3 regions of the Planococcus notacanthi genome follow, and region 3 is predicted to be linked to each of the others. Evidence: predicted binding sites of a transcription regulator. Region 3 holds the regulator's gene; each other region holds the start of a gene.

Region 1 (10,383 bases), on a different contig from region 3:
TTTCGGTATCGTGGCAGCTTTGCTGGCAGACCCGCCGAAAAAAGAAGCTTCCATCCAACAACCCGTTGCCAAAGAAATAGAAGGACCTGCAGAAAACCCATTACTCGCGGATTAAAGGGTTTTTTCAAAAAGGAATAAAGGGCAAAAAAAAGGTTGCCCATTTGGACAACCTTTACCTTGCTATTTATGCATCGACCCATTGAGAAGCTATTTCTTTCTCTGTTTTTGGTTCGTCGGCTTTTTTATTGGTTTTGCTGGTGTAAGGCTTAAAACTATTGGCTTTATTGGCTCCTGCTTTCCAGCGCGTCCATCCTTTTTTGCCGGTTCCCTGGCCTGTACCGCTTTTCGCTTTTGCTTTTGCTTTGCTCATTATAATCACTCCATTACTGCTACGATGATGTACAGCTTATCACATCAAGGCTCAGAGTGAAACAGAAATCTTCGTTTACGAACGGGCAAGCCCTTTTTTCAATAGCTCCAGTTCCAGTTCATAGTTTGCAATCGACTCTTCCACAGCCAAGTTTCTGGCGAAATGTTCGATCCAATTTCTGATAGTTACGGTCATAAGGATTTTCAGCAAATGGTACAATTCCTTATTCCCTGACACATTCAGCTTGTCCACATCAATAAGTCTGCTGATTGTGTTGAATTCCTCTTCAGACTCTTCTTCATTGACGATTTTGATGAATTTTGTTTCGACTTGTTCTGTCATATTCAATAGGACATTCCGTTTAAAGTCTAGAAGCTCATCTTCGTTCACAGTGGAAATATAAAACTCCCTGATCGTCTGGAATAAATCTCCGCTGTTTTTTTCCAGCGTCGCCTTAAAGAGCCGTTTGCGCCTGGCAGTATAGCGATTCAACAAGTAGAAGTACAAATCTTCTTTTCCTTCAAAATATTGATAGAAACTTCCACGGGAAATTCCGGCTGTTTTGACGATATTGGCTATGGAGGCTTCAGACAAAGAGGCATTCGAAAATTCCTGCTGTGCCGCTTCGATCAATAGCTGTTGTTTTTCTTTTGGCAAATTATAAAAGGTCAGTTTTGGCACTTTTCTCTTCCTCTCAATCGGTCTGTGCTATCAGGTCCACTTAGGATAAAGTTATTCGGCAAATGAAAACGTTCTTTATCAATCAAGATTTCAGAGAAATCTTCGTCAGCACTCACCTGATCCTTGAGCCTGTTCATCCGCAATTGGATCTTTTCCATTTTCCGGTCCAATTCGGTCGCAGAATCCGCTGCTTCCTTCAGTTCAAGGATAATGTCAGCGGGCACTTCTTTGTTGTATTTATAGTAGATTTTGTGTTCAAGGCTTGCCCAGAAATCCATGGCGATGGTACGAATCTGTACTTCCACGCAAATCTCTTCTACACGGTCCGACATAAAAATCGGCACCACCAGCAATAAATGCAAACTGCGGTAACCATTCGGCTTGGGATTCTGGATATAATCCTTCACTTCAAGAACCTTCAAATCATCCTGGTTCTGCAGCATGGCGCTTAATCGGTAGATATCAGCTTCAAATGAACAAGTGATTCGAACACCCGCAATGTCTCTAACATTTTCTTTAATATTCACTAAAGAAAGGCCGACTCCTTTTTTGCCGGCTTTTTTCATGATGCTTTCAGGAGATTTCAAACGGGAACTGACATTTTCGATCGGGTTATAGTCATGAATATAGTGGAATTCCTGTTGCAGTATACTGATTTTTGTATTGATTTCTTCCAGAGCGAATTTATAGCCCATCATAAATCGCATCATCTCTTTTTTTAAGCCCTTCATCTTCCGTAGATCATCGGTAAAACCGGCTTCCATCTCGTCGTCCCCTTTTTTCATAACGTTCACTTATTTATTGCTTATAATCTTCGAATGACACCGTGTCACATTTCGTAAAGCAAGCTTAACATGACACTGTGTCACATGTCCACTGGGAAGCGACGCGCTGTCACATCAAACCATAAAAAAAGAGCAAAACCTCTGTGTTTGAGGTTTCGCTCGCTCTCCTGCCCTTACTTGCCAAGTACTTTCTGAATGTCTTTTTCAAATGATTCGGGTTTATCTTTTGGAGAGAACCGTGAAACGATATTGCCATTTTGATCAATCAGGAATTTTGTGAAGTTCCACTTGATGGCGCTTGATAAAAATCCTTTTGTGTTAGTGGTCAAATAGTTGAACAGTGGATGTGCCTCTTTGCCGTTAACTTTGACCAGGTCGTGCATAGGGAAAGTAACGCCGTACGTCATGCGGCAAGCTTCCTGTGCTTCTGCTCCACTGCCTTTTTCCTGGCCGAATTGATCAGACGGGAAGCCCAGAACCACTAATCCCTGTTCCTTGTATTCTTCGTACATTTTTTCCAAACTGTCGAATTGATCTCTCAAACCGCATTTTGTCGCTGTGTTGACTATCAGCATGGCTTTGCCCTTGTATTCGCTTAAGTGGTATTCTTCCCCGTTCGGCTTTGGTACGGCAATATCGTAAATATTCATGCGGCATCTCTCCTTATTTATTCTTCTATTACAAATTCATGTTTTTAAAAGAAGCATTTAGCTCTTTCAAGTTTTTCATCAAGGTGATGGCGTTGACTCCCATAAAGTCACAGCTGATGAGTTTGTCGAGGACAGCCTGTTCGACTGCCGCCTGTTCGCTTTTGGCTTTTTCCGTCAATGAAATCGTAAAAGCACGTTTATCTGATTGGGATTGTTCTTTAACCAGTCGCCCCTGTTCGATCATACGATTGATGATCGGATTCAAAGTTCCGGTTCCAAGCCCCAGCCGTTCACCGATATTTTTAGTCAACAGTCCGTCTTCTTCCCACAAGACAAGAAGCACCAGATACTGTGGAAACGTCAGATTGAAAGGCTCCAGCGCTTTTGCATACATTTTTGAAAAATTGCTGGAGGCTTTATAGACTTCGAAGCACAATTGTTGTTCGAGTTTCGTTGGTTTTTCCATTTGCATCTCACCTATGCTAATTATTATAGAACGCTGATTTCCACATCCACAGATCCTTTGATTGCTTTGGAATATGGGCAATACTGATGCGCTTTCTCTACGTATTCGTGTTTCAATTCTTCATCGATGCCTGTGATATCGACGACAAGTTTCACCGCCAATTTAACGCCGCCGTTGTCTTTATCTCCAATCAAGGCAACAGTTGCTGTTACTTCACTCTTTTCAATTTCCACTTTACCAGCTTCCAGCACCAATTCCAATGCACTGTTGAAGCATGCGCTGTAACCTGCAGCAAATAGCTGTTCCGGATTTGTTGCCGTTGTTGCTGAACCTCCAAGAGCCTGTGGTTTTGCTACATCCAAATAAAAAATATTGTCCGGTGAATAAACCGCACCGTCTCTTCCGCCTGTATTGATCATTGTTGTTTCGAATAGTGTTTTCATTATGTGTTTTCCTCCGTCCATATATATCTTACACGATCTACTTTAAACTGAATCGTACGCGATGTAAATACATATGCTCACACGAAAAAAGACTTTATTCACCGTCCTGGCGAATAAAGTCTTTTGGGAAAGATCGATTCTAATAAATAAAAGGAATCAAGCGTGCACGCTTTTTCATCCATTGCTGATAATCCGGTCCGAACTTCTCAATCAGCAGCTGCTCTTCATAGTTTATTCGCTTCAGCAAAGCCCATACCATTGCCAGGCCACCAAGAACGGCAGCAATTGCACTGGTGAAAAACAAGGCCATTCCGAGAGTAATGAACAACAACCCGGTGTAAAGCGGGTGGCGAAGTTTTCGGTAAGGTCCGGTGCTGACGATTTCATCACCTTCACGAACGGTCACGTAACGTGTGAATTGTGATTTCAAATGGACGATTCCCCAAAACCGCAGGAAAACCCCTGAAGCCAGCAAAATAACTCCCACTGCTTGACTGATCCTAGCTATCGTCTCGAACGCCATCAATTCCTGCAAAACCGCCGCGATAAGAATGGTCGCGATCAAAACTGCAAAGATGGTGAAGAATGTCCGTTTTTCCAATGGGTCACCTTGGCCGATGCCGCGATTTCGGAAAATCAGAAATTCACTGAGCCAAAACAAGCTTATTGCTGTAAAAATCCATTCAATCATCGTCATAAAAGAGGCCTCAACTTCCTGTTCTTTTCCTTCCAATATATAGAACATTTCGAAACAATACAATTTCTACCCCTTGCCAAATAAACTTGGACGACTAGCGTGAAACCAGAAAAGAGCGCTTTGCCCACCTGGCAAAGCACTCCTTCACTACATTTTATCTATATCTTTTCTTTAAAAAGGTGAAAACTGTAGCTGCAGGGCGTCTTTACATCAAATTCCCCCGCTTAGCTTCCCATTTAATCTTCAATGGAAGAGATTTCGACCAGCATCGCAGTGAATGCGATAAAAACAACCATTAACGAGAGCACCATTGTGAACATTATCCTTCAACTCCTACCACGTTTTGAATCCTTCTGAACCTGGTGGTGCATGGTGGATCATCTGGCTAATTGGAATCGCATAGGCGATGACAATGAGTGCCAGTGCAAGCCCGATCCAAATCCACCAGTTTTCAAGCCATTTCGGGGTACGGGACATGTCGCTTTCCGCCAGCGGGAAATCTACGATGTCTTTCGGTTCCACCGCTTTAGGCGAAAGGAACATCGTCATGACGACGATATAAATCAGAATCATTGCCGAAACGAACAAGATGCTGCCGCCGATGGCCATCGTCACATGGTTGGTCAGAATTCCGTCAAACCATTCCAATGCAGCGGGGTGATCGTTGTAGCCGGAATAAGCGGTTCTTCTTGGCGCTCCGAGAAGGCCCAGCAGATGCTGCGCTGTTGACATCAGCAGCATGCCGAACGACCAAGTAATGATTTGGACAAGCCCAAGCACTTTCATGGATTTGGTGAATTTTCTGCCTGTTAAATATGGAATCAGCCAGAACGTCAAGCCCATGAACGTCATCGCTACCGGAGTGCCGACCGTGATGTGAAAATGCCCGACAATCCATAAGGTATTGTGGACCACTTCATTCAATTGGAAACTTGCGTTAATGATTCCCCCAGCTCCACCGGGGATAAAGAACGCCATGGCAATGAAAATAGAAGTGAAGCGGATATCTTTCCAAGGCAATTTTGTAAACCAGCCAAACAGGCCTTTCCCGCCATTTTTGCGTCCGGCAATTTCAAATGTCGCGAACATCGAGAATGCCGTCATCAAGGAAGGTACGATGACCATAAACGTCAAGACCACCTGCAGGAATTTCCAGAAGTTCGAAATCCCCGGTTCTGTCAGCTGGTGATGGAAACCGACAGGAATGGAAAACAGGATGAAAAGAACAAAAGACAGACGTGCCAATGAATCACTGAATACTTTTACACCCAGGATTTTCGGTACGATAACGTACCAGGCCATGTATGCCGGCAGCAGCCAGAAATACACCAATGGGTGGCCAAAAAACCAGAACAAGGTGCGGCTGAGTTCTACATCAATGGTATCGGTCCAGCCGAATGCCCAAGGGATGTATTGGAAAAGGACCGTTGCCACGACGCCCAGACATGCAATGATCCACATGATGATGGTCGTGATGGTCATGAAAGCGAAAAGTGGGCTCAACTGCCCTTTATTATTTTTCCGCCATACTCTGTAATGTCCGACCAACGCAAAACTGCTGATCCACGTACCGATAATCACCAAAGCAAGACCTACATAATAAAAGCCACTTGCCTTCAGCGGTGCATAAAAGGTGTACAGCACTGAAGCTTCTCCGGCCACGATCATCGCTGTTGCCATAACTGTTCCAAGCAAGGTCACCCAAAAGCCGATCCACGAAAACAAACGGACTTTCGGACCAAAACTTCCAAGGCTCTTGCTCATACCGGTAATAAAGAAGCCGAAAATAAAAAATGTCGTAAATACAAGTGCGAGTAAAACGCCGTGTGCGGTAAGAATTTGGTAATAGTCCAGCCAAGCCGGTAATTGAAGCGCGTCATTGCGGATAAAAACTTGCAGCAGCCCACATAAGGTGCCGATTAAAAAGGCGGTATACGCCACGCCGATATTCCATAAAGCAATTTTTCGATCTTGCACAGCAATCATTGTTCATACACCTCTATCTCTGTATACATCATATGGTGGCCCGTTCCACAGTATTCATTGCAAAGAATCAAATATGTGCCCGGTTCTTCAAACGTGTAGGATTTTGTCGTGATCCGGCCTGGAACGACCATCATATTGACTTTTGTATTATCGATCGTCAGACTGTGGACTACATCGGTACTGGTTACTTTAAAAATAATTTCTTTTCCAACCGGAACTTTCAATTCCGGTGCCTGATATCCGAATGCCATAGCCACAATCGTCGCCTGGTATGTATCGTCGTCCAATTGCGTGACTCCCGGATTATCAAAAGGTGCCGTTTCACTTACTTTTTTGGGATCGATTGTTTCCATTCCTCCTGCAGGGGTATGGTCCTGTGAAAATGCGCTTACCCCAACAACGCTTAAAAATACAATCAGCGATGCAATACCGAACACCAGCCAAATTTTTTCATATTTATGAAGATGCATTTTAGTCTTCTCCTCTCATTCCGCCTTAACGGGCTACATACAATAAATAAACGGCGACCCACATGACAATAATGATCAGCCCCACTACAAAAACACTGACTAATGTACCTTTCAGATTGGTCTCCGGCTCCCGGTTCTCTTGACCCATTTCCTCTCACCTCTTACGCGTTTTGTTCTTACTTTCAGCCTATTCTATCGGCTTCTCCAGCACTGTGATATTTCTCACACTCAAGGCCTTTTTTTAATGAAATGACAAATTTTAGACAAAAAAAGAACCTGCCCAATGGGCAAGTTCTCCTGTTAATCGATTTTGCATAAATAAATTGGACAGTCTTCACAATTGGTTTCTTCCTTTAAATGCTGAATGTCATGAAGCAGTATTTTTCCTTCACTCAATGTCAGAACGCCGCGTTTTTTCAACTCAGCCAGCATCCGGTTCACCACTTCCCGTGTCATTCCACAGAAATTAGCAAGATCCTGATTGGTCAATACGAGATCAATCAACACACCATTCTCTTTTTTCACTCCATAGCTATTGGAAAGCCTGATCAAGGTTGAATACAGTGCCCCTTTTTTGCCATGAAGCATTAAATCACGGAATTTCGTCTGGGTTTTCTGCTGATCGATTCCCATCCATTTCATAAAAGCGACAGACAATCGGGCGTTCGATAACAAGGCCTCTTCCAGATCATCAATTGAAATATGCAGGCATACTGCATCTTCGACCGCACGTGCGTCCAGCATGTATTTGGGCCTATCAGAAAAAAGGGTCACTTCTCCAACAAGCTGCCCTGGACCACAAATTTTCAACGTAAGTTCACGGCCGTTCGGCGTCACTTTTTCAATTTGGATTTTACCGGACCGGATGATGTAAACACCGCCGATGGCATCACCTTCACGAAACAAATAATTGTCTTTCTTTAATTCCTTAACTTGATGGCGTACAGACAATAACTCTTTCATATCCATCAATGCCTCTGCGTTCCCGGTACCCGTTTTCAAAGTGCAACCGCCTTCCCGTTATACAATCATTCCTATTAAAATGATTTTACCATGAATTTCTTTTTAAAAAGGTACAAATTCATCATTCCGACACTTGTTGCCAAAAGAATATATAAAATAAGAAGGAACTTTATTCTCCGGTAGAGAAGTTCCTAGTATAGAGATTGAGGAGGAATGCTAAATGACTTTAAAATATTCCAACATACTGGTAGCGGTAGACGGTTCCAAAGAATCAGAATTAGCTTTTAAAAAAGGGGCGGCCGCAGCGGTCCGCAACAATGCAACTTTGCACTTGGCACATATTATCGACAACCGGTCGTTCGGTTCAATTGAAGCCTATGACCGCACAATTGCTGATCGCACGATGAAAAATTCTGAGGAATTGCTCGCCAAGTACAAGCAAGAAGCAGAAGCAGCAGGTGTTGAAAATGTAAACGTCATTATTGAATACGGCGTCCCTAAAGTTGCCATCCCTAAAGAGTTGGCTCCTAAATTGAATGTCGATGTCATCATTTGTGGCGCTACTGGTCTGAACGCAGCTGAACGCTTTATCATGGGCAGTGTCTCCGAACGAATTGTCCGCACAGCAAAATGCGACGTATTGGTTGTCCGCAGAGACCAAGAAGACTTATTTACCGAAAACTAAACAGCAACCTTTCCCTAAAAAACAATAAGGGAAAGGTTTTTTTATGATCTTTTTTCCTACTTTACCTTCCGCTACTTTCTTCCTCCAGTAAATCTACTACCAAAAAAAGCAAATAATCACCAAAGTTTTATCGCCTTCAATTAATATTTCACCAAAATGTCATATTTATATTAAAAATCATTGTTTTAGCGCCCTTTATCAGACACTTTGTCATTTTAGCAGTCAAAATGATAAGAAACTGTAATAATAAAGACGTTTATGTGGTGTTACAATGGGTCTGCTGGATTTTTCATTTGGCAACCGCCAAGAAAAATCAATCGACTCATAATAATTTTTCACGATAATTATAAATAGCCACGGAAATCGAAAGGAGCACAAGAGTTTGAAACCATTAGCTAAATGTCTGATGATCGCATTATCGGCTTTACTGGCGCTAACCATGTTCTTACCAACTGCAAGCGCTGATAAACTAAGTGATTTAGAGAAAAAGCAACAAGAAATTCAACAGAAACAAAGTGAATTGAACTCCGGGATTCAACAGAAAACCAACGAAATCTCCCAAAACCAATCCACACTCGAAAAAATCATCGCAAAAATCCGCGAGTTAGATAACCAAATCATCGAAACACAAACCAAAATCGACGTTGCTCAAGCAGAAATCGATCAAACAAAAATCGAAATCGATGAATTGAGAAAGTCTATTGAAGAATTGGAAAGAAAAATTGCAGAACGTGAAGAGCTTTTGAAAGAACGCGCACGTGCTATTCAGTTGAGCGGAGGTTCAGTTGATTACATAGATGTACTTCTTGGAGCAAACAGCTTTGTAGATTTCATTGACCGTTTTTCAGCAGTCAACATCTTAATCGAAGCGGATCGCGAAATCATGCGTGAGCAAGCAGCCGATAAAAAACTTTTAGCTGAACAAAAAGCGGAAGTGGAAACGAAACTAGCTGAACAGGAAGCCAAAAAGGCCGAATTGGTCAACTTGAAAAATTCACTTGATGCACAGAAAAACGAACAGGCTCAGCTTGAGAAAGATTTGAAAGCAGAGCAGGCACGCTTAGCTAACGAAAAATCATCGCTGCAAGCAGAACATGCGAAAACGATGAACATCAATGCAGACCTCGAGAAGAAAATTGGCGCAGAACAAGCACGTCTTGCGGAAATTGCCAGAAAAGCAGAGCAGGAACGATTGGCTAAAGAAGCCGCAGCACGCAAAGCGGAAGCTCAACGCCAGGCAGCAGCGTCTGCATCAGCACCTGCTTCAACTGTTACACAAGCTTCGGTATCTTCAAAAGCCGGCAGCTCAACATTTATCCTTCCTTCAACAGGACGCTTCACTTCTGGATTCGGTGGCCGTGACATCGGTGCCGGAGCAGAATCACACCTTGGAATGGATATCGCGAACTCACCTGGAACACCAATTGTTGCCGCAGCGAGCGGTATGGTGTCCTACGCCGGCAATATGGGCGGATACGGAAACGTGGTCATCCTGACACATTCCATCAACGGCCAGACACACGCTACCGTTTATGGCCACATGAGCTCGATCAATGTATCTGTTGGACAATCAGTTGGACAAGGCCAGCAAGTGGGCGGCATGGGTAACACAGGCCGTTCTACAGGCACACACCTTCACTTTGAAATTCACGTAGGACCTTGGAATGGCGCACGTTCAAATGCGGTCAATCCTGCTCCTTACGTTCGATAACATGTTAAAAAACCGGCTTCTCTCAGGAGATGCCGGTTTTTTCTTTCTATTTTTCTCTATGTAGCAGTTTAATCGTTTTGGATGCTTCGATTGAATATTTTTCTTAATGATCGATTTGTATACTGCCGTTCTCCATAATTTGGATCGGTTGATAGCTATTTTTAAACTCAATTCCTATATATCCAGTAGAGTTCAAGTCCGATATCCCTTTTATATAGGCCTCTTCGTCTGTAATTAACCGATAGAAGAAACACAATCCATCACTGGTATCTGAAGACTCTTCAAATACAAATTTCTCTCCATACTTCTCTTCAAAGAATTTTATCGCTTCTTCGTGAGTAGTAAATAGCGGAAATTCGTTTTCTTCCTGCTTGCTGATTCTATGCATTTTTCTCCTCCTAAGATTCAAGTTTACTTTAACTGCATCTTTTTATTACGATAATTAAGATATAGATACAAAGAATTTATCATTCAAT
Region 2 (10,383 bases), on a different contig from region 3:
ATTGTGATACCTGCATAAGGAGCAAGGAACAGCAATGGAGCAGGCTGTGAAGCAGAAGCTGTTACAACGATTGTGTAATCAAGTGCTCCGTTTTTACGGAAAGTTTCTACTACGTTACGTACAGTAGATTCTTTTTGTCCGATAGCTACATAGATACAGATCATATCTTGGTCAGCTTGGTTCAAGATTGTATCGATCGCTACAGAAGTTTTACCTGTCTGGCGGTCACCGATGATCAATTCACGCTGTCCACGACCGATCGGCACAAGTGCATCGATCGCTTTGATCCCTGTTTGAAGTGGTTCATGAACCGATTTACGGGCCATAACCCCTTGTGCAGGGCTTTCAATTGGACGTGATTTTGTCGTGTTGATCGGCCCAAGACCGTCAACAGGTTGTCCAAGTGGATTTACTACGCGTCCGATAAGTTCATGTCCTACCGGTACTTCCATAATACGGCCAGTCCGACGTACTTCATCGCCTTCTTTAATGTCTGTGTACGGGCCAAGGATAATGATACCAACGTTGTTGGCTTCCAAGTTTTGCGCCATACCAAGGACACCAGTTGAGAACTCTACAAGTTCTCCAGCCATGACGTTGTCGAGGCCATGAGCGCGCGCGATACCATCACCAATGGTGATTACTGTACCAACGTCGTCAACTTTCATCTCTGATTGATAATTTTCAATCTGTTGTTTGATCAGACCGCTGATCTCTTCAGCTTTGATGCTCATGTATGTCACCCTCTCATAATTTCATAATTAACCGATTAGTTGACGCTGCAGACGTGCCAATTTCGTGCTCACGCTGCTGTCATAAATACGGTTTCCGATTTGAAGACGCAATCCGCCGAGCAACGATGGATCGATGATGTTTTCAATTCGTAAAGATTGTTTACCGATTTTTTTAGCGAAAATGGAAGAGATGGATGCGCGTTCTTCTTCCGTCAAAGGACGTGTAGAATAAACTTTCGCATCTTCAATTCCTTGTGCGTCATTAGATAAAGCAACGAACTCATCAGCCAAAGAGCCGACTTCGTCCAGACGTTTGCGTTCTGCCATCAATTGAAGCGTATTCACCACAAACGGATTTGCTTCGTTAAATACTTCATTGATCAAGTTTCTTCTTTTCTCAGCAGAAAGTTTTGGTGAAACGATCAAATTGTAAAGTTCCGGAGTCATTTCGAAGACTTTTTTCACTTCACGCAAATCATGTTCAATATCCAAAGACGATCCGTGCTTCTGAGCGACTTCAAACAATGCTAAAGCGTAGCGTTCTGCAACTAGACTCACTGAACTTCGCCTGCCTTCGCAATCGTTTCGTTAATCAACTGACGGTTGTCTTCCTCAGAGATTTCTTTTCCAAGCACTTTCGTAGCAGCAAGCAATGACAATGCCACAACTTCTTCACGAACCGCTGAAATAGCTTTATCTCTTTCGTTGGCAATTTCCTGAACCGCTGCTTCTTTCATGCGGCCAGACTCAGCACGTGCAGTCGTAATGATTTCCTCACGCGAAACTTCGCCTTGCTTTTTAGCGTTCTCAACGATTTCCTGTGCTTGTGTACGCGCATCTTTAAGAAGGCTGCGCTGCTCTTCAAGCAACTTTTGTGATTCTAGACGGCTGTTTTCAGCAGTTTCGATTTCACTCTTGATCAAATCTTCACGCTGCTGCATTACGCCCATCAAAGGACCCCATGCGAATTTCTTCAAAAGCACCATCAGCAAGGTGAAGATAACAAGTGTAGCGAGAATGTCTCCGATATTCAAAAACTCCCCGGTTGCACCGAGTACAAGATGGTCAAAAAACACGATTGTTTCACTCCCTTCAAGAGCCTAAAATACAATTTCTTCTATAGTAAGATCTTTTACTCTGTAAGATGAATTTTCAAAAGCAAGGTGGTGCATACAAGTTTAAATGGCGAAAATCATGTAGTAGCATCCCCACCATTAAACTTTGTGACTATTAAATACTATTGGTTCATAACGATGAACGCGATAACTACAGCGATGATCGGCAATGCCTCAACCAATGCAACCCCGATGAACATAGTTGTTTGTAGAACTCCGCGAGCTTCTGGCTGGCGAGCGATACCTTCAACTGTTTTTGAAACGATAAGACCGTTACCAATACCTGCGCCTAGTGCTGCTAAACCTACTGCGATTGCTGCTGCTAATAAACCTAATGAACCTGTCATTTTGATGTGTCCTCCTCAGGATAGTTGTTTTTTTTTTGCTCTACGAGCAGTTTATACTCAATGGTCGTCGGCAACTTTGTGCGACATGTAGACCATCGTTAACATAACGAAAATAAACGCCTGGATTGCCCCGATAAAGATCGAGAATCCTTGCCATGCCATCATAGGCACGATTGCTGATGCGAATCCAAATGCACCTGCTGATGCGAGGCCTGCCAACAAAGTCAACAGGATTTCCCCCGCATAGATGTTACCGTAAAGACGCAGACCGAGTGTCAGCGTATTTGCGAATTCCTCAATGATGTTCAATGGGAATAAGAATTTCATTGGCTTGATATAGCCTCCGGCGTATCCTTTGAGCCCTTTCAGCTTGATGCCATAATAATGGCTCAAGATTAGCACCATTGCGGCCAATGTCATCGTTACCGTCGGGTCAGCTGTTGGCGATTTCCACCAAAGATCTCCGTTGACAACTATTGCAAATGGAAGGCCTAACATGTTCGAAACAAAAATGAACATAATCAGGGTGATTCCAAGAACATGGAATCGGCCACCATCTTTCCAATCCATATTGCTGTTGATTATTCCTTTAACGAAATCCATGATCCATTCCATGAAGTTCTGCATGCCCGTTGGTTTGAGCTGCAGTTTCCGTGTAGAAATATAAGCAATAAGGAAAACGATAAGAGCGGCTATAGTTAGCATCATAACGTTCGATAGGTTAAACCAGATCCCGAACACCTCGAGCATAGGAGCGCCATGTTCCACGATTGTTTCACCTCTCTTTCCACATTGTTAATGGTGTTTCACATGATAAACAATCCGCTCTGCCAATAACAGAGCGTAAGGGACCATCAACCCAATTACCGTACTGACCAAGTGAATGTGCTCTGCGAACAAAATGGCGATCGCCACAGCTGCAACACCTGATGCAAACCGTAATGCCGTTCCAAGCGAACGAACTTTCGAGCCTTCAGCCACCGCACGGTCGAATTTCTCCATCCGCCGAACCAGGATCCACATGTTGTAAATGCCGAACAAAGTTCCGATTATGAGACCCGCGAACACTTCTTGATAAGGGGTAAACCCCCAACCAATAACGCAGAACGCCAAGATGAAAAAAATCATCTTTTTTAGTCGTGTATATATCTCCCTAAGTCCTTCCATTTTTTACTGGTCTCCTGATTCGAATTTGCGGACAGTCTGAAGCATTGCCCAAACACCGGCAGTGATGCCTATGAATAGGCAGATGATCATGAAAAACGGGGCGGTTCCGAGCCTGTCATCAAGCCACATACCTGTGAACACGCCGATAAGCACGGACCCGACAAGTTGTGAGAGGATGGCACTATAAATTGCCATCGCTTGTAAGGGACTTTTTGTTGGGCGCATGATAACCCCCTCGAACTTCGTTGATTTGACATTAAACCCTTAAAAAGAGCCGTCGCATCAGGCTTTCAAGACCACATAATCTATGTAAGAAAACCTTCTCATGCATACCCTTTGTAAGCATACAATAGGGGTAAAATCATGTCAATTAGTAGAAGTGAAAAACTTCACAAGCGATTTCCTTCCGACATATTGTCGACAAATTTTACCGAAAAATTTGAAATTGACGGTCTATCCCATTTACAGCTTTGAAAAATACGTATGCAGCGCTTCGACGATCCGGGCAGATGCTTGGCCGTCTCCGTATGGATTGGATGCTTGGGACATCGCCTTGTAGGCAGATTCGTCCGTCAGCAATTCTTTAGCCAATCCGTAAATCGTCTCTTCGTCAGTGCCTGCGAGCTTCAATGTTCCCGCGGTGATGCCTTCAGGGCGTTCAGTGGTATCACGCAAAACCAAAACCGGCTTGCCAAGTGAAGGCGCCTCTTCCTGAATTCCGCCTGAATCGGTCAGAATAAAGAATGAACGGGCCGCAAAGTTATGAAAATCCAATACTTCCAGCGGTTCGATCAAATGGATGCGCGTGTCACGGCCCAGTACTTCATCCGCCACTTCACGTACAGCCGGATTCATGTGAACCGGGTAAACCACTTGGATATCATCGTGCTCTTCAATCAACCGTTTAATTGCGCGGAACATATTTCGCATCGGCTGCCCTAAGTTTTCACGGCGGTGCGCCGTCAGCAAGATCATACGGTCTGTACCGATTTTCTCCAGGATCGGATGTGTGTAAGTTTCGCGAACAGTCGTTTGAAGCGCATCGATAGCCGTATTGCCTGTAATGTAGATGGTTTCTGCCTTCTTGTTTTCATCCAGCAGGTTCTGAGCGGATTTTTCAGTTGGCGAAAAATGAATATCCGCCATGACACCCGTCAACTGACGGTTCATTTCTTCAGGATATGGCGAATATTTATTGTGTGTACGCAAACCGGCTTCCACATGCCCTATGGCGACCTGGTTATAAAAAGCAGCAAGGCTGGCAGCAAAAGTCGTTGTCGTATCGCCATGCACCAGCACGATATCCGGCTTCGCTTCTTTCATAACCGAATCAAGCCCCTGCATGGCACGCATCGTAACATCGGTCAATGTCTGGCGGTCTTTCATGATATTCAAATCGAAGTCAGGCGTGATCTGGAAAGTCTCCAGCACCTGATCCAACATTTCCCGATGCTGCGCTGTCACTGTCACAAGCGGTTCAATGGTGTCGGGATGTTTTTGAAGTTCCAAGACAAGCGGCGCCATTTTAATGGCTTCAGGCCGCGTACCAAATATCGTCATTACTTTCCATTTTTTCGTCAAGCTGGTTTACCCCGCCCTCTTATTTAGTACCGAATAACCGGTCTCCAGCGTCTCCAAGACCTGGAACGATGTATCCTTTTTCGTTCAATTTCTCATCAAGTGCTGCGATGTAGATATCCACATCCGGGTGAGCTTCTTGCAGTGCTTCCACACCTTCAGGAGCTGCGATGATGCACATGAAACGGATTTTCGTAGCGCCACGCTTTTTCATGGAGTTGACTGCTTCAATTGCAGAACCTCCGGTAGCAAGCATTGGATCTACAACGATGAAGTCCCGTTCCTGCACATCGGATGGCAATTTCAAATAGTACTCGACAGGCTGCAATGTGACCGGGTCACGGTACAAACCGATATGTCCGACTTTAGCTGCCGGAATCAATTTCAGGATTCCATCGACCATGCCGATTCCTGCGCGCAAAATAGGAACAACGCCCAATTTTTTCCCTGCAAGGACTTTCGATTTCGCCATTTGGACCGGCGTTTCCACGTCGATTTCCTCTAGCGGCAAGTCGCGTGTGATTTCAAACGCCATCAATGTGGCAATTTCGTCAACCAATTCGCGGAATTCTTTCGTGCCTGTAGACTTGTCACGAATGTACGTTACTTTGTGCTGAATCAGCGGATGATCAAAAACGTATACTTTTCCCATGGCCTATCTCTCCTTTTCAAACATTATCTTAAATAGTATAACAGAAAATTCTTTGCCCTAGTGGCCAGATCCTGCTTTGGTATTATTCAGTTAATTTCGCCTATGCTTTATTTTTCCAAAGAAAAAAACCGGGAAATATTTCCCCGGCTTAGCAGATGTTTCATTTGTTCATTTAAATGCATTTCAACATCGGGTTCAAAAGTGTCCCATTCCCGCTATGCTGAAACTTTTTTTCTTCTGTTATAATAAATACGCTTCATTGAGCGGCATCGGCTTGTAGAAGAAATAACCCTGACCGACCTTGCAGCCAAGCGCCAATAATGTTTGGCGATCCTGCTCAGTTTCCACACCTTCAGCCACTGCGCGCATATTCAGGTTCTCCGCAAGCTGAATGATGGTCCGGATAATCGCCAAAGTTCCCGGTTCGTGCATAGTTGAAATGAACGAACGGTCGATCTTCAATTCTTCGACAGGCAGCTTCTGCAGATAGCTGAGCGACGAATAGCCGGTGCCAAAATCATCAATCGATGTCGTAAACCCGCAATGCCTCAGATGCCTAAAGACTTTATTGGCCGTTTCGATATCCACAAAACCGATTCGCTCGGTTATCTCCAATTGAATCCATTTCGGGTCAATGCCGTATTCGGCCGTCATGTCCATCAAATACGGAACGAAAGAATGATGGAAGAAATGATCTGCAGAGATGTTGATGGCAACTTGCCGAATCTTCAACTCCTGCTCTGTTCTTTTCTTCATCCATTGCAGCACTTGCTTCAAGACGTTTTGCTCCAGCATGCGGATTTTGCCATTTTTTTCAGCTGCCGGAATAAAGACGTCCGGCGGTATGGTCCCAAGCTCAGGAGATGTCCAACGGGCCAGAGCTTCAAAACTCAAGATTTCACCGGTTGCCAAATCGACTTTGGGCTGCAAATGGACGCCGACTTCATTGCGTCTCAGTGCTGCTGTCAATTCATTCGCCACACGCAGGTCCTTCATCATGAATTCATCATGCTCACTTTCAAAATAACAGATCGCCTCACCAGTCTGAAGTTTCGCCTGTGACAACGCACTATCTGCACAACGAATTAACTCCTCGGAATCCTGCTGGTTTGGCGTTACGATCGCTACCCCCATTTTCAAGGTCAGGAACAATTCCATATCCCCTACTTTGACAGGTTCCACCAGTCCGCTCAGCAGATGATCCAAGTAATCCGGAATTTTTGTGAAAGGCGTCGCACTGTACATGGCTAGGGTTGAATCCGAAAAACGTGCAATCAGGTTATCCGACAAATTCTGTGAAAGCATCAACCGTTTGCCGATTTCGCGCAGGATCGTGTCCCCCGCCCGGTGGCCATATTGATCGACCACTTTGACGTATTCATCTGTCGACAAAAATGCGACAAAACCTTCTTTGCCTTCTTTCAGCAAATCCGTGATTTCAGTTCTGAAATAATTTCGGTTGGGCAAATCCGTATTTTCATCGGTATAAGCCAAGCGCAAAACCTCTTCGTGCTGACGGGAATATTTGATGGCCAGCGAAGCGATCGATGCAACTTCTTCCATGAATGCCAAATCTTTTTCATGCGGCGTCAACGGCGAAGGGAAATAAATTCCGAAAGTACCGATGGCGCTTCCTTCAACATTAAATATTGGAATTGACCAGCTGGACACCAAGTTATAGGTTTTCACTAATTGCTGATGATTTCGCCACAAGTAGTCCGTGCTCATATCATCCACGATTACTGCTTCTTGCCGGTGGAATGCTGCACCACAAGTACCGATGTCTTCCTCAACCACCGTTCCGTCGATGGCATCCTGGAACCCTTTCGGCATGGAACTGGCCGCACCGATTTTATAAAGTTCGGTATCGTCGATCAACAATACCGTACATTTCGCTCCATCAATAAAGAACGATTCGGCGGTAGTGCAGATATTCTGCAGCAACGCGCTGAGCATATAGCCTTTTTCGATTCCCGTGTATGTCTCTTTTTGAAGCTTGATCAAGGCTTCTGCACGTTTGCGGTCGGTGATATCGTGCTGGAGCATCAATGTGAATTTGAAATCCTTTTCTGGAAAAGATAAAGGCTGCACAGTGATTTCATTCCAAAAAGGAGTGCTGTTTTTTCGGTAATTCACAATCTCCACAATGCCGCTCTTACTGGCATCCACACATTTCCGAATTTGCTCTTTCGCTTCCATTGCAGTTTTTTCACCATGCAGAAAACGACCATTCCGCCCCAGGGTTTCCTCTTCGCTATAGCCGATCATTTTGTAAAAGGCATCGTTCGCATAAACGACGGGCTGGTCTTCCATCTCCGAATTAACGATCAGAAATGATGTATGGAATTCAACACCGAGACGGCGCAGCCACTCCATGATTACCTTTTTATCTCTCTTCAGTTCATGCGTGTGCATACGACGCGTCCCTCCTGTGTTGCTATGTATTTTAATAAAGCAAAGAAATCTGCTCCAAATTATGCAGAAAAAATAAAGCTGCCAAGCAGTTTACCCGGCAGCAGTATTCAGTTATTTATATAATGGATGCGCAGCAGTCAATTTGGCTGTACGTTCTGCAGCATCTTTTTTCACGGATTCATCTTCCGGATTTTTCAGGAGCATTGCCATGATTGCAGCAATTTCTTTCATTTCCGCTTCTTTAAATCCACGGGATGTTACGGCTGCAGTTCCAAGACGGATACCGGAAGTGACAAATGGGCTTTCCGGATCGAAAGGAATGGTATTTTTGTTTGTTGTAATACCGACTTCATCAAGTACGTGCTCTGCGACTTTGCCCGTCAGGTTCAACGAGCGGAGGTCGAGCAGCAGCAAGTGATTGTCTGTGCCGCCGGAAACGATGTCAACGCCTTCAGCGATCAAGCCTTCAGCAAGTGCATTGGCATTTTTCACGACTTGTTCAATATAGGTTTTGAATTCAGGTTGCTGCGCTTCACCGAATGCAACGGCTTTCGCTGCGATGACGTGCATAAGCGGACCGCCTTGAATTCCAGGGAAAATGGTTTTATCGATTTTTTTCGCAAATTCTTCATTGCAAAGAATCAACCCGCCGCGTGGACCGCGAAGTGTTTTATGCGTAGTCGATGTAACGAAATGGGCATGAGGGACAGGATTAGGATGAGCCCCAGTAGCAACAAGGCCCGCGATATGTGCCATGTCGACCATCAGGTAAGCTCCGACTTCATCAGCGATTTCACGGAATTTAGCAAAATCCAATTTACGCGAATAAGCGCTTGCTCCAGCTACAACCATTTTCGGCTTGTGTTCCAAAGCTGCCTGGCGGACTGCTTCATAATCGATCAATTGCTCTTCTTCTGTAACGCCGTACTCGACAAAATTATACTGCATACCGCTGAAATTCACTTTACTGCCGTGCGTCAAATGCCCGCCATGGTTCAGGTTCATTCCAAGAATCGTATCGCCTTTTTCCAAAACTGCGGTATAGACAGCCATATTAGCTTGTGATCCAGAATGGGGTTGAACGTTCGCATGTTCCGCGCCAAAAATTTCTTTCAGGCGGTCGCGTGCAATGTTCTCAACGACATCCACAAATTCGCAGCCTCCGTAATAGCGTTTGCCCGGATAGCCTTCCGCGTATTTGTTGGTTAATACTGATCCCTGTGCATCCATAACTGCTTGTGAGACAAAGTTTTCAGAAGCGATCAATTCGATATTCGCTTCCTGTCTTCCTTTTTCTGCATTCATCGCTTCATATACTGCTGGGTCTAGCGCCTTAATCAATTCCATCTGTGTATCCCTCCTGTAATTGAACAAGCTCACGATCATAGCTCGCGCGTGCCCCGCCGATCAATTTCGGCCGGGTAGTAGCAGCTGCCACAATCGCTTCACCTACTAGTTTAACAGAAGTTCGCAGAGGAACGGCAACTCTTTTCAAATGCATGCCAATCATTGTTTGTCCGATATCGATTCCCGCATGGGCCTGGACTTCTTCCACTACGACCGGATCGGCCATATTGCTGAATGCATATGCACTCATCGAACCGCCAGCTTTGGCGACTGGAATAACCGAAACCGGTTCCCATCCATATTTTTCAGCAGCCTGCCGCTCAACCGTTAATGCGCGGTTGATATGCTCGCAGCCTTGAAACGCCAAAAAGAGCTGATGGCGTGCCGCAAATTTCTCCAAAGGTTCAAACAGACTTTCTGCAATATCCAATCCGCCGCCTGTTCCGATGCGTTTTCCTGCTACCTCTGATGTCGAACAGCCGACTACAAACACTTGGCCTTTCCTGAACTCGATCTGCTGCTCCAATTCGCTTAAAATCTCTTCCAGTTGCAATTGCCATAAAGTTTGCATGCCGACTCCTCCTTATTTTTCGAGGTCTGTGATTTTTTGGATGCGTTTTCCGTGTCTGCCGCCTTCAAATTCTTCTGTCAGCCAAGTTTGAGCGATTTCACGTGCAAGGCCCGGACCAATTACGCGTTCCCCCATTGCCAGGATATTTGAATCGTTATGCCCTCTTGTCGCTTTTGCACTGAATACATCATGGACAAGCGCGCAACGAATGCCTTTGACTTTATTTGCCGAGATGGACATGCCGATGCCTGTGCCGCAAATCAAAATACCACGGTCAAATTCTCCGCTTGCCACGCGGTCAGCAACCGGTTTTGCATAATCCGGGTAATCGACTGAATCGTCTGTATGCGGACCGAAATCCTGATATTCTATGCCAATTTCGTTCATTAGGTTAACGATTTCTTTGCGCAGGTTATTCCCGCCGTGATCTGATGAAATTGCCACTCTCATGGTAAAC
Region 3 (10,383 bases):
GTCATCTTCGCAGCTGCCTGAGCACTTTCAAATGTCCCTGACAGGCCACTCGATAAATGAAGCGCAATCGCAAAGTCATACCCTTCCGACTCCAATTTTTCATACAGGGAAACCATCTCGCCAATTGCCGGCTGTGAAGTTTTAGGTGAAACTTTCGCTATCCGTAATTTATCGTAAAACTCTTCTTGTGTAAAATCGATGGATTCCCGAAACGATCCATCCGAAAAAACCACACTAAGAGGCAGAATGTGTACATTGTGTTTTTGGATGAAAGCCTCATCCAATTGTGCAGCCGTATCGGTAATCCAAGCTATTTTTTTCATTAACGTTTCTCCTCTAAATGTGAGTTTATCAGCATCGTAAGTGGCCTGCTCTTGCTAACTTACAGGAGGGTTTAATCGAGTGCTAGTGACAGCCGTCATATACAGAAAAAGTTCTACATTGGCCGACATGATTTGAACATATATTGCTGTTTTTCTTTTTTGAGAATAGGAGCTATATATGTTCAAATAAAAAAGCCTCCTCTCAATTCATTGAATTGAGAGGAGGCTCATGGATTTAAATTTACTATGACCAATAAATAATCACGGTTTATTGAAGCATCTTTTCGTCCCGGGTAAAATCAAGGACTTAAAGAATTACTTACATCATGCCGCCCATGCCGCCCATATCAGGCATTCCACCCATTGGTGCTGCTGGTTCCGGGATGTCTGCTACGACTGCTTCAGTCGTCAAGAACATAGCTGCAACAGAAGCTGCGTTTTGAAGCGCTGAACGGGTAACTTTGGTTGGATCAACGATTCCTTCTTCCACCATGTTAACCCACTGTCCATTTGCTGCGTTGAAGCCGATGCCGATTTCTTCGGATTTCAGGCGGTGAACGACGATTGATCCTTCAAGGCCTGCGTTTGTCGCGATTTGGCGAACCGGCTCTTCAAGTGCACGAAGCACAATGTTGACGCCTGTTGCTACGTCGCCTTCCTCTGTTTCAAGAAGTTCTGCAACCTTGTTGTAAATGTTGACTAGCGCTGTACCACCGCCGGCAACAATGCCTTCTTCGACAGCTGCACGAGTTGAGTTCAACGCATCTTCAATGCGAAGTTTACGTTCTTTCAATTCTGTTTCAGTAGCCGCTCCGACTTTGATGACTGCAACGCCGCCAGCCAATTTAGCTAGACGCTCCTGCAATTTCTCTTTGTCGAATTCAGAAGTTGTTTCTTCGAGCTGGTTGCGGATCTGTGTAACACGAGCGACGATTTGTTCCTGGTCGCCGGCGCCTTCCACGATGGTTGTGTTTTCTTTCGAAACAACCACTTTTGATGCGCGCCCAAGTTGAGCGATGTTCGTTGTCTTCAATTCAAGTCCAAGATCTTCTGTAATCACTTCTGCGCCAGTTAGTGCAGCGATATCTTCCAGCATCGCTTTGCGGCGGTCACCGAAGCCTGGTGCCTTAACAGCTACAGCATTGAATGTGCCGCGCAATTTATTGACAACCAATGTCGCCAATGCTTCGCCTTCAACATCTTCAGCCACGATTAACAATGGCTTGCTTTGCTGAACGACTTGCTCAAGAATCGGAAGGATTTCCTGGATGTTGCCGATTTTCTTGTCAGTAACCAAGATGAATGGGTTATCCAATACCGCTTCCATTTTGTCTGAATCCGTCACCATGTATGGAGACTGGTATCCACGGTCGAATTGCATTCCTTCAACCACATCAAGTTCAGTTGTGAAGCCGCGAGATTCTTCCAAAGTGATGACGCCGTCGTTGCCGACGCGCTCCATTGCTTCTGCGATCAGTTTGCCGACTTCTTCATCACCAGATGAAATCGCTGCAACTTGTGCAATCGACTCTTTTCCTTCGATTGGCTTGGAAATGGCTTTCAATTCCACAAGCGCGTTTTCCACTGCCAATTCGATTCCACGGCGGATGCCTACAGGGTTCGCGCCAGCTGTAACGTTCTTCAAGCCTTCACGGATCATTGCCTGCGCAAGAACCGTCGCTGTCGTTGTACCGTCACCGGCGATGTCGTTTGTTTTAGAAGCTACTTCCGCAACAAGTCTCGCCCCCATGTTTTCAAAAGCATTTTCAAGTTCGATTTCTTTTGCAATCGTTACACCATCATTGGTGATCAACGGCGAACCGAATTTTTTATCAAGAACCACGTTGCGCCCTTTTGGCCCAAGTGTCACTTTCACTGCATTTGCTAATTTATCTACGCCTTGCAGCATTAGACTGCGTGCGTCTTCACTGAACTTAATATCTTTTGCCATGTTTAGCTTCCTCCTGTTTCGCTGGTTTATTTTAGCCTAAAACTGCTAATATATCGTTTTCACGTAAAATCAAATATTCTTTGCCTTCATATTTCAATTCAGATCCTGCGTATTTCGAGAAGATGACGCGGTCGCCAGCTTGCACGTCCAATTCTGTGCGCTGCCCGTTTTCACGGATAAGTCCATTTCCTACAGCGATCACATGGCCCTCCTGCGGTTTTTCCTGTGCTGAACCCGGCAAGACGATTCCGCTTGACGTTTTTTCTTCCGCTTCGATGAGCTCAATAATTACACGATCTCCTAGTGGTCTTAACAATTGAAACACCCTCCTCAAATTATCTAAATATTCTCGATTAGCACTCTCAACCTCTGAGTGCTAACCCACTACCAAGTTTAATAAAATCTTCAGTCTTTTGCAAGCGGTAACCATTAGTATTTTGATTTCTTTGCGGTTGTTCTTTGAAAGCTCTACAATAGAAGGAGCATCCCCCAGTGAAAGGAATTACATCATGCCCACCAAACGAAAAACCTTTATAGACAGTTTCTTGAAAAACGGCAGCTCCTCTCGCCCGAAAACCAAAAAGAACAGCAGCTACCGCCCGAAAGCACAAGGGACAAAAACGCCGCTTTATGTATTGTTGATCTTTATTGCTGCACAGTTATCACCGATTCTGTTCATCTCCCCTACCTTGAATTATTTCCTGGACCAAGGCATGGACCGGGAAGCTGCCGGCGCCGCCACTTCAGGCTGGCTGATTTTCCTGACTATGGGCATCGGTTTCATTTTAACGCTCCTGATCATTTTCCGGGACAAGCGCTTTTTCGATATATGGAAAGGCACAAAATCCACAGTCTTCATGTCGGTTGTCTGGGGCTTTCTCGGCTTTCTGCTTCTGCTGATCGGCCAATCAGTCGCCGCTTTAATTGAAATGAAGGTTCTCGGCATTGATCCCGGTTCTGAGAATACCGCTTCCTTAGTCTATATCGCTGAAGCGGTGCCGCTCGCTATCGTTTCAATCGTCTTGTTCGGACCAATTCTCGAAGAACTGGTTTTCCGCCGCGTCCTATTCGGTTCACTGAACCAAACGACCAATTTCTTTTTCGCAACAGCGATCAGTGCATTAGTGTTCGCTTTGATTCACTTTGATTTTACGCATTTGCTGCTTTACTTCACTACCGGCTTGATCTTGGCGTTCCTGTATCAGAAGACCAAACGGATCATCACGCCGATTATTGCCCATATGTGCTTGAATGGCTATGTCATGCTGATTCAACTCAATATGGATAAGATTTTGGAATTCCAGGAACAGATGGAAAAACTTCAAACAACCGGTTTTTCTACTTTCTTTTAATCAGCTGTAAAGAGACGAAAAACATATTTCCCATAAGAAAAAGCCTTCCCCGATTTTGATCGGTGGAAGGCTTTATTTTTCTTCAATGATTTGTTGCTGTTCTTCGATAATCTGCTGTTGCTCCGCTTTCAAGAACTTACGGTAACCAATCTTAGCGATGATGACACTGAATTCATACAGCACAATCAACGGCAAAGTCACAATCATATGCGAGACGATGTCCGGCGGTGTAATGAACGCTGCAATGATCACTAAACCAAGATAGGAGTACTTGCGGTATTTCGTCATCAGCATCGGGGTAATGATCCCAAGCCTTGTCAGAAACAGCATAAGGACCGGCAGTTGGAAAATCAAACCGAACGGCAACGTAATCTGGAACAGAAACTGGAAGTACTCATTGATCCCAATTGTTTCTTGAATATCCATATTGTCAGAGATATTCAGCATAAATCCGATGACATAAGGAAATAGAATCAAATATGCAAAAGCGATGCCTCCCAGAAATAATAGAACAGAGAACGGAATATAGCTTAATGTCGCTCTGCGTTCTTTATCGAGAAGACCTGGACTGATAAACGCCCAGAACTGATACATGATCAATGGGGACGTGATGATCAGCGCTAAAATCATAGTAACCTGCATAAAAATTTTCAGCGGATCCGTAATTTTAAACGCATTCAACGTCAGGTTTTTCGCTTCTTCGGTATACTGCAGATACTGGATCAGCGGTTGGGCAAGAAAAAAGCTGACAATAAGCGCTAATACAAAGAAAACGACTACAATGGTCAGCCGTTTTCTCAATTCACCTATATGTTCAACTAACGTCATATCTTTTTCTGTCATCAGACAAACATCCTATCGTATTTCCTTTTGCTCATCTTTCTTTTTCAAATCTACTTTATCGTCGTCGTCATCCACAAGTCCTTTTGTAGCGTTTTTAAACTCGCGCAAAGACGAACCGAATGCTTTTCCAAGTTCCGGCAACTTTTTAGGACCGAAAACTAACAAGGCAACAACCCCGATAACGATGATACTCATTGGACCTGGCATACGTGGCACCTCCTGTATTATGGCTCTATTTTACATCATTCAAGCTGTTTTGGCTATTTCCAAAGGCCTTTGAAATGTGAAGGTTTTAAGTCATTGCTGCTTGATCTGGTAGATCAAAGTCTGCAGTTCAACGGACAAATCGATGGTCTGGACACGGATATGGTCGGGAACCGAAATGCGGACAGGCGTAAAATTCAAAATCCCTTTGATTTCGGTCTTCGCCAAACGGTCTGTCACTTCCTGGGCCGAGCGTGACGGCACTGTCAAAATAACCAGTTCCACGCCGTACTCTTTGATCTTCTCTTCAATCTTGTCTGGATGGTAGGTATCGATATCGCTGATCTTTTCGCCTTCCACCGGACTGTTCGAGTCAAAGGCCACAATGATTTTCGTGTTGTGGTTGCGATGGAAATTATACTTTAAGAACGCACTTCCGAGTCCTCCGACACCGATCAGCGCCACATTGGTAGCTTCGTCCTGATCCAAAGTCTTCCGAAAAAAGAGCAGCAGTTCCTGGACATCGTAGCCATAGCCTTTTTTTCCGAGCGCTCCCAGATGGGAAAAGTCGCGGCGGATTGTGGCCGAATCAATTTTCATCGCTTCGCTCAATTCCTGCGAAGAGATCCGTTTTTGTCCGGCATTCGCAAAATTTTGAAGGAAACGGTAATACAAAGGCAGCCGTTTGGTTGTGGCTTGCGGAATTTTAGATGTCTCATGTAACATACGCTTTCGCATCCTCCTGAGGTGTTGTCAAATCGCTTTCATCTTACATTAGGAACCTTGATATGTAAAGGCTTGTGCAATTGCGAACCAACGCCCCATCAGCTACACTTAGAGAGAATAGAGGTGACCTACATGATAGTTTTACAAGTGAATCAAGTCCATAAATCATTTGGCGCAGAAGAGATCCTTTCAGGCGTCAAATTGGAAGTACAGCATCGCGACCGTGTTGCATTAGTAGGCCGCAACGGTGCAGGAAAATCCACTTTATTGAAAATCATCGCCGGTGAAATGTCCCATGACAGCGGCGACATCATCATGCCGAAAGATTTGACGATCGGCTATTTGGAACAACAGACCAATTTGGAGTCGGATGCCACCATCTGGGATGAAATGATGACGATTTTCCATCATTTCCGTGAACAGGAATCGAAACTTCGCCGCTTGGAAGCACAAATGGCCGATCCTGATATATACAATAATCCTGAAGAAAACGACAAAGTCATGAAAGAATACGATCTGCTCCAGCATGATTTCAAAGATGCAGGCGGCTATCAATATGAAGCGGATACACGAGCCATCCTGAATGGCATGAAGTTCTATCCCGAAGACTATGACAAGAAAGTGGTGTCATTATCCGGTGGCCAGAAAACCAGATTGATGCTTGCCAAGCACCTGCTCAGCAAGCCGCAATTGCTGATTCTCGATGAACCGACCAACCACTTGGACATCGAAACGCTCAGCTGGCTGGAGAACTACTTGAAGAACTACCCGGGTGCTTTGCTGATCGTTTCGCATGACCGTTATTTCCTCGACCAAGTGGTAACGCTGATCTATGAAGTTTCCAGACACCGAGTCAAAAAGTATACCGGCAACTACAGCCGTTATTTGAATGAAAAAGCTAAACAATACGAATTGGACCAAAAGCAGTTTGAAAAACAGCAAGGCGAAAAAGCCAAGCTGGAAGATTATGTCCAACGCAATCTGGCACGGGCTTCAACGACCAAGATGGCACAAAGCCGCAGGAAGACCCTGCAAAAAACCGAATGGATGGAAGCTCCCGACGGCAATGAAAAATCAGCCCGCTTCGGCTTTACTATTGGCAAACAAAGCGGCAATGACGTCTTGAATGTCCAATCGCTGAAAATCGGCTATAGCAGCAAGCCTGTATCCGAAAACATTTCATTAAAACTGTACCGCCAGGAAAGCATGGCATTGGTCGGACCCAACGGCGTCGGCAAATCGACGTTGCTGAAAACCATCATGAAAGAGCTGAAACCGCTTGATGGCGATATTCATTACGGAACCGGCATCCAATTCGGCTATTACGACCAGGAACAAGCCAATTTAAAGGGCAATAAGCTGGTGCTGAACGAATTATGGGATGATTACCCTCTCATCAATGAAAAAGACATACGCGGCATCCTTGGGCGTTTTTTGTTTACAGGGGATGATGTCCTTAAACCGGTCTCAACTTTATCAGGCGGCGAGAAGGCACGAGTGGCCCTTGCCAAGCTGATGATGCAAAAAGCCAATGTCCTGCTTCTTGATGAGCCGACAAACCACTTGGATCTCGACAGCAAGGAAGTACTCGAGAACGCCTTGCTGGATTATCCCGGCACCCTGCTATTTGTATCGCATGACCGTTATTTTATGAACCGGATCGCTACAAAAGTCATTGAGCTTACTAAAGACGGCACAACCGAATACCTGGGCGACTATGATTATTATGTAGAGAAAAAATTGGAAATCGCTGAATTGAAAGCTCTTGATGAAGCAGAGTCGATGACGGAAGTAAAAGCGCCAACCGCAACTTCCACTTCGCAGATCAACAAAGAAGCGAAAAAACTGGAGCGCCAGCTGGTCCGCCAATCTGAAGAAGCCGAACAGGTAATGGAGAAACTAGATCAGCAAATTGCTGAAATTGAAGAACAATTGTGTGAGCCGGAAATCTTCCAGGACCACGAGCGGGTCTTGCCGCTTCAAAACCAATTGGAATCCTTAAAAGCCTCTCACGAAGAAACCATGGCACAATGGTTAGAACTACAGGAAAAAATTGAAAGTATTTAGTTTTGAACCGGCTGTTTTTCAGCCGGTTTTTTGTTACTATATATAGGTCAATAGGGTTTCGCAAAATATTTATTTCCACAGATTTCCCCACAACTTCGAAGTTGTCTTATCAACTGTCAACAGACTTATCCCCGTTATCCACAGGTTAACAAAATACTATCCACATAGTTTTCCACTTCTACTTACACAATATGTAGGATATCCTCTATTTACCCCCTAGTTATAAACAGTTTATTCACAAATTGTGCATAAGTACAAATGTTCTCTCTTGACAGAAAAATTCTGCCATCTTCATAAATATCTGAATTTTACGGTAAAAAAAAGCAAGTAATTACACACATTCCAGATGACCTGAAATGATGAAATTACTTGCTTTTATTAAATCCATGAGGTTAATGGCATACCCGGCCGGCCATTCATTGCCATCGTGCCATATAATCCTTTTTCGTACATGACAGTGCCTGCGGCTGCAATCATCGCGGCATTATCTGTACATAAAGGCAAAGAAGGAATATAGAAGGGAATCTCTTTTTCTTTGAATACCGATTCCAACGAGCTTCGCAAGCCTTTATTCGCGGCTACTCCACCAGCAGCAATCACTTGCTGGACTTTGTATTCCTCAGCTGCGCGCAGCGTTTTTCCAGTCACCACTTCCACCACACTGTTCTGGAAACCGGCTGCTACATGTTCTGGAGCTATTTTTTCGCCGCGCTGAGCTGCGTTATGCATGTAATTCAAGACAGACGATTTCAATCCACTGAAACTGAAATCGTAAGAACCTTCCTCCAGCCAAATTCTTGGAAATGCAATAGCCTCATCACTGGCATGTGCCAATCGATCAATATGAGGGCCGCCTGGATAAGGGAGATCCAGTGTCCGGGCAACTTTATCATAGGCTTCTCCAGCTGCATCGTCCCGTGTTTCTCCGATTACAGTGAAATCACCATGTTCTTTCATATAGATCAATTCCGTATGGCCACCCGAGATAACCAGCGCCAGAAGTGGAAATTCCATCTCTTGCTCCAAACGATTGGCATAAATATGGCCTGCGATATGATGGACTCCTGCTAAAGGCAGCTGATGGGCAAAAGCAAACGCTTTGGCCGCATTGACGCCAATCAGTAAAGCACCTACTAGACCTGGCCCTTCCGTTACCGCCACGGCATTCAGCTGATGCGGTTCCATTGCTGCCAACTGAAGCGCTTCTTCAATAACCAATGTAATTTGTTCTACATGGTGCCTAGAAGCAATTTCCGGCACGACCCCACCAAAACGTTTGTGGCTCTCAATTTGGGAAGCCACCACATTGGAGATGATTTCGGTGCCATTTTTAACAATCGAAGCTGCCGTTTCATCACAGCTCGTCTCAATTCCTAATATATAAATGTCTTTATTCATCAAAATTCACCCACATCACTATGGCATCCTCATAATTGTCCGTATAATACCGCTTACGGATGCCTCCATTTTTAAATCCTAATTTACGGTAAAGATTTTGTGCGACTGTGTTGCTGACACGGGCTTCCAATGTCATCAAGATCGCACCATGCGCTTTCGCAGTATCAATTGCCGCCTGCATCAAGCCCTCGCCCAGTTTTTTACCACGCTGTTCGGGAAGGATGGCGATATTCGTCACATGTGCTTCGTCCATGACGAGCCACATTCCGCAATAACCTACGATGCCTTCACTTGTTTCAGCAATCACATAATATGCATGTTCGTTGTTGATCATTTCATAGTAAAAAGCGTCTTTGGTCCAAGGCAAGGTAAAAGACAGGCGCTCTATTTCATAAACCTCGTCGATGTCCGCAATGGTCATTTTTCTGAATCTCACTTCTTCAATCATAGAGGTTGTCCTTCTTGCGCTTTATTATAATTGGCTTCTGCTTCTGTAATGCGGCGGTATTCAGGAACAGCATGATGAACATTGCTTTCTGGAGATTCCTGAGCCAGCAAAATGAGATTGGAAGCACGCGGCAACCGGTTCTGCATTCCGCTGAAATGAGCTGTTTCACCCAACACTTCACTGATTAATGCTTCGTGCAAGGACACATCCATCCCAGTGAAGAGTACAGGACGATTGAATTCTTTCACTTTCAATAAAAACTCTTTTACATCACTATGCTGATCGCCAATCACCGGCATCAAGCTGCTGCCCTCATATAAGCCGATAAAGGCGGTACCGCGCCGCGCATCCATCAGTGGACAAACCAGCCCCTCAAACCCTTGGCCGTTTGCAGCAAGCACCTTCAAGCTCGAGACTGGATGAAGGGGAATTTTCAAAGACCAGGCCAATGTTTTGGCAATGGTCAATCCAATACGCACACCTGTATAAGAACCTGGTCCTTCAGCTACGGCAATGTGCGTCAGGTCAGCAGGCGCCACTTTCGCTTTTTTCATCATTTCTTCAATCGCCGGCATCGCAGTTAGCGAATGATTGATTTTTAAATTAGATGTTTCTTCTATTAAAACCTTGCCATCTTCGATTAACGCAAGCGCCAAAGGAGAATTCGAGGTATCGATTCCTAGATAAATCATGATAAGTTTAGCTCCTTGCAAAGATTTTCATAGCGTCTGCCAATCGGGTGGAGGATAATCTTGCGTTCTTGCTCTGATTGCCGGGTAATTGTAATTTCCAGACGCTCCGTGGGTAGGTATTCTTCTATAAATATTGCCCATTCAACTACCGATACTGCTTCGCTGCTGAAAAATTCATCAAACCCGATGTCTTCGTCACTGTTCTCAAGACGGTAGACATCAAAATGATTCAATTCCAGACGACCGGAATATTGTTTTAAGATTGTAAAAGTCGGACTGTTGACCATCCGCTGAATTCCAAGTCCTTTTGCTAAGCCTTTTGTAAATGTCGTTTTCCCAGCCCCTAAATCGCCTTCGAGTGTCAAGAGGTCTCTAGGTT

Evidence for each region. The regulator Rex, encoded in region 3, represses fermentation and respiration genes when NADH is low (regulators of the CRP and FNR family bind a similar motif). The targets are predictions, from matches to a motif close to TTGTGAAATATTTCACAA.
Region 1: QMA01_RS08265 (cytochrome C oxidase subunit II) is a predicted target of Rex. The motif match lies at 6,759-6,776, and genes of this name have one in related genera.
Region 2: QMA01_RS17010 (AtpZ/AtpI family protein) is a predicted target of Rex. The motif match lies at 3,741-3,758, and genes of this name have one in related genera.

Annotation. Positions count from the first base shown of each region.
Region 1 covers NZ_JASDCQ010000002.1:169,644-180,026, reverse strand. The annotation lists gene QMA01_RS08315 (MFS transporter) at 1-115, shown strand, start outside; partial or broken gene QMA01_RS08310 (DUF3934 family protein) at 239-370, opposite strand; gene QMA01_RS08305 (TetR/AcrR family transcriptional regulator) at 446-1,051, opposite strand; gene QMA01_RS08300 (GTP pyrophosphokinase) at 1,039-1,815, opposite strand; gene QMA01_RS08295 (glutathione peroxidase) at 2,010-2,486, opposite strand; gene QMA01_RS08290 (MarR family winged helix-turn-helix transcriptional regulator) at 2,515-2,952, opposite strand; gene QMA01_RS08285 (organic hydroperoxide resistance protein) at 2,976-3,395, opposite strand; gene QMA01_RS08280 (methyltransferase family protein) at 3,535-4,155, opposite strand; gene QMA01_RS08275 (b(o/a)3-type cytochrome-c oxidase subunit 1) at 4,426-6,078, opposite strand; gene QMA01_RS08270 (cytochrome c oxidase subunit II) at 6,075-6,548, opposite strand; gene QMA01_RS08265 (cytochrome C oxidase subunit II) at 6,574-6,696, opposite strand; gene QMA01_RS08260 (Crp/Fnr family transcriptional regulator) at 6,849-7,517, opposite strand; gene QMA01_RS08255 (universal stress protein) at 7,732-8,196, shown strand; gene QMA01_RS08250 (murein hydrolase activator EnvC family protein) at 8,603-9,907, shown strand; gene QMA01_RS08245 (hypothetical protein) at 10,011-10,295, opposite strand; gene QMA01_RS08240 (YolD-like family protein) at 10,379-10,383, opposite strand, start outside.
Region 2 covers NZ_JASDCQ010000007.1:57,933-68,315, forward strand. The annotation lists gene atpA (F0F1 ATP synthase subunit alpha) at 1-734, opposite strand, end outside; gene QMA01_RS16985 (F0F1 ATP synthase subunit delta) at 762-1,292, opposite strand; gene atpF (F0F1 ATP synthase subunit B) at 1,289-1,810, opposite strand; gene atpE (F0F1 ATP synthase subunit C) at 1,972-2,196, opposite strand; gene atpB (F0F1 ATP synthase subunit A) at 2,254-2,964, opposite strand; gene QMA01_RS17005 (ATP synthase subunit I) at 2,992-3,363, opposite strand; gene QMA01_RS17010 (AtpZ/AtpI family protein) at 3,367-3,588, opposite strand; gene wecB (non-hydrolyzing UDP-N-acetylglucosamine 2-epimerase) at 3,826-4,944, opposite strand; gene upp (uracil phosphoribosyltransferase) at 4,964-5,593, opposite strand; gene QMA01_RS17025 (EAL domain-containing protein) at 5,834-8,008, opposite strand; gene glyA (serine hydroxymethyltransferase) at 8,120-9,355, opposite strand; gene QMA01_RS17035 (TIGR01440 family protein) at 9,342-9,926, opposite strand; gene rpiB (ribose 5-phosphate isomerase B) at 9,939-10,376, opposite strand.
Region 3 covers NZ_JASDCQ010000004.1:412,181-422,563, forward strand. The annotation lists gene QMA01_RS15310 (DegV family protein) at 1-323, opposite strand, end outside; gene groL (chaperonin GroEL) at 643-2,274, opposite strand; gene groES (co-chaperone GroES) at 2,306-2,590, opposite strand; gene QMA01_RS15325 (CPBP family intramembrane glutamic endopeptidase) at 2,784-3,626, shown strand; gene tatC (twin-arginine translocase subunit TatC) at 3,699-4,469, opposite strand; gene QMA01_RS15335 (twin-arginine translocase TatA/TatE family subunit) at 4,482-4,676, opposite strand; gene QMA01_RS15340 (redox-sensing transcriptional repressor Rex) at 4,767-5,399, opposite strand; gene QMA01_RS15345 (ABC-F family ATP-binding cassette domain-containing protein) at 5,532-7,466, shown strand; gene tsaD (tRNA (adenosine(37)-N6)-threonylcarbamoyltransferase complex transferase subunit TsaD) at 7,845-8,864, opposite strand; gene rimI (ribosomal protein S18-alanine N-acetyltransferase) at 8,857-9,312, opposite strand; gene tsaB (tRNA (adenosine(37)-N6)-threonylcarbamoyltransferase complex dimerization subunit type 1 TsaB) at 9,309-10,004, opposite strand; gene tsaE (tRNA (adenosine(37)-N6)-threonylcarbamoyltransferase complex ATPase subunit type 1 TsaE) at 10,001-10,383, opposite strand, start outside.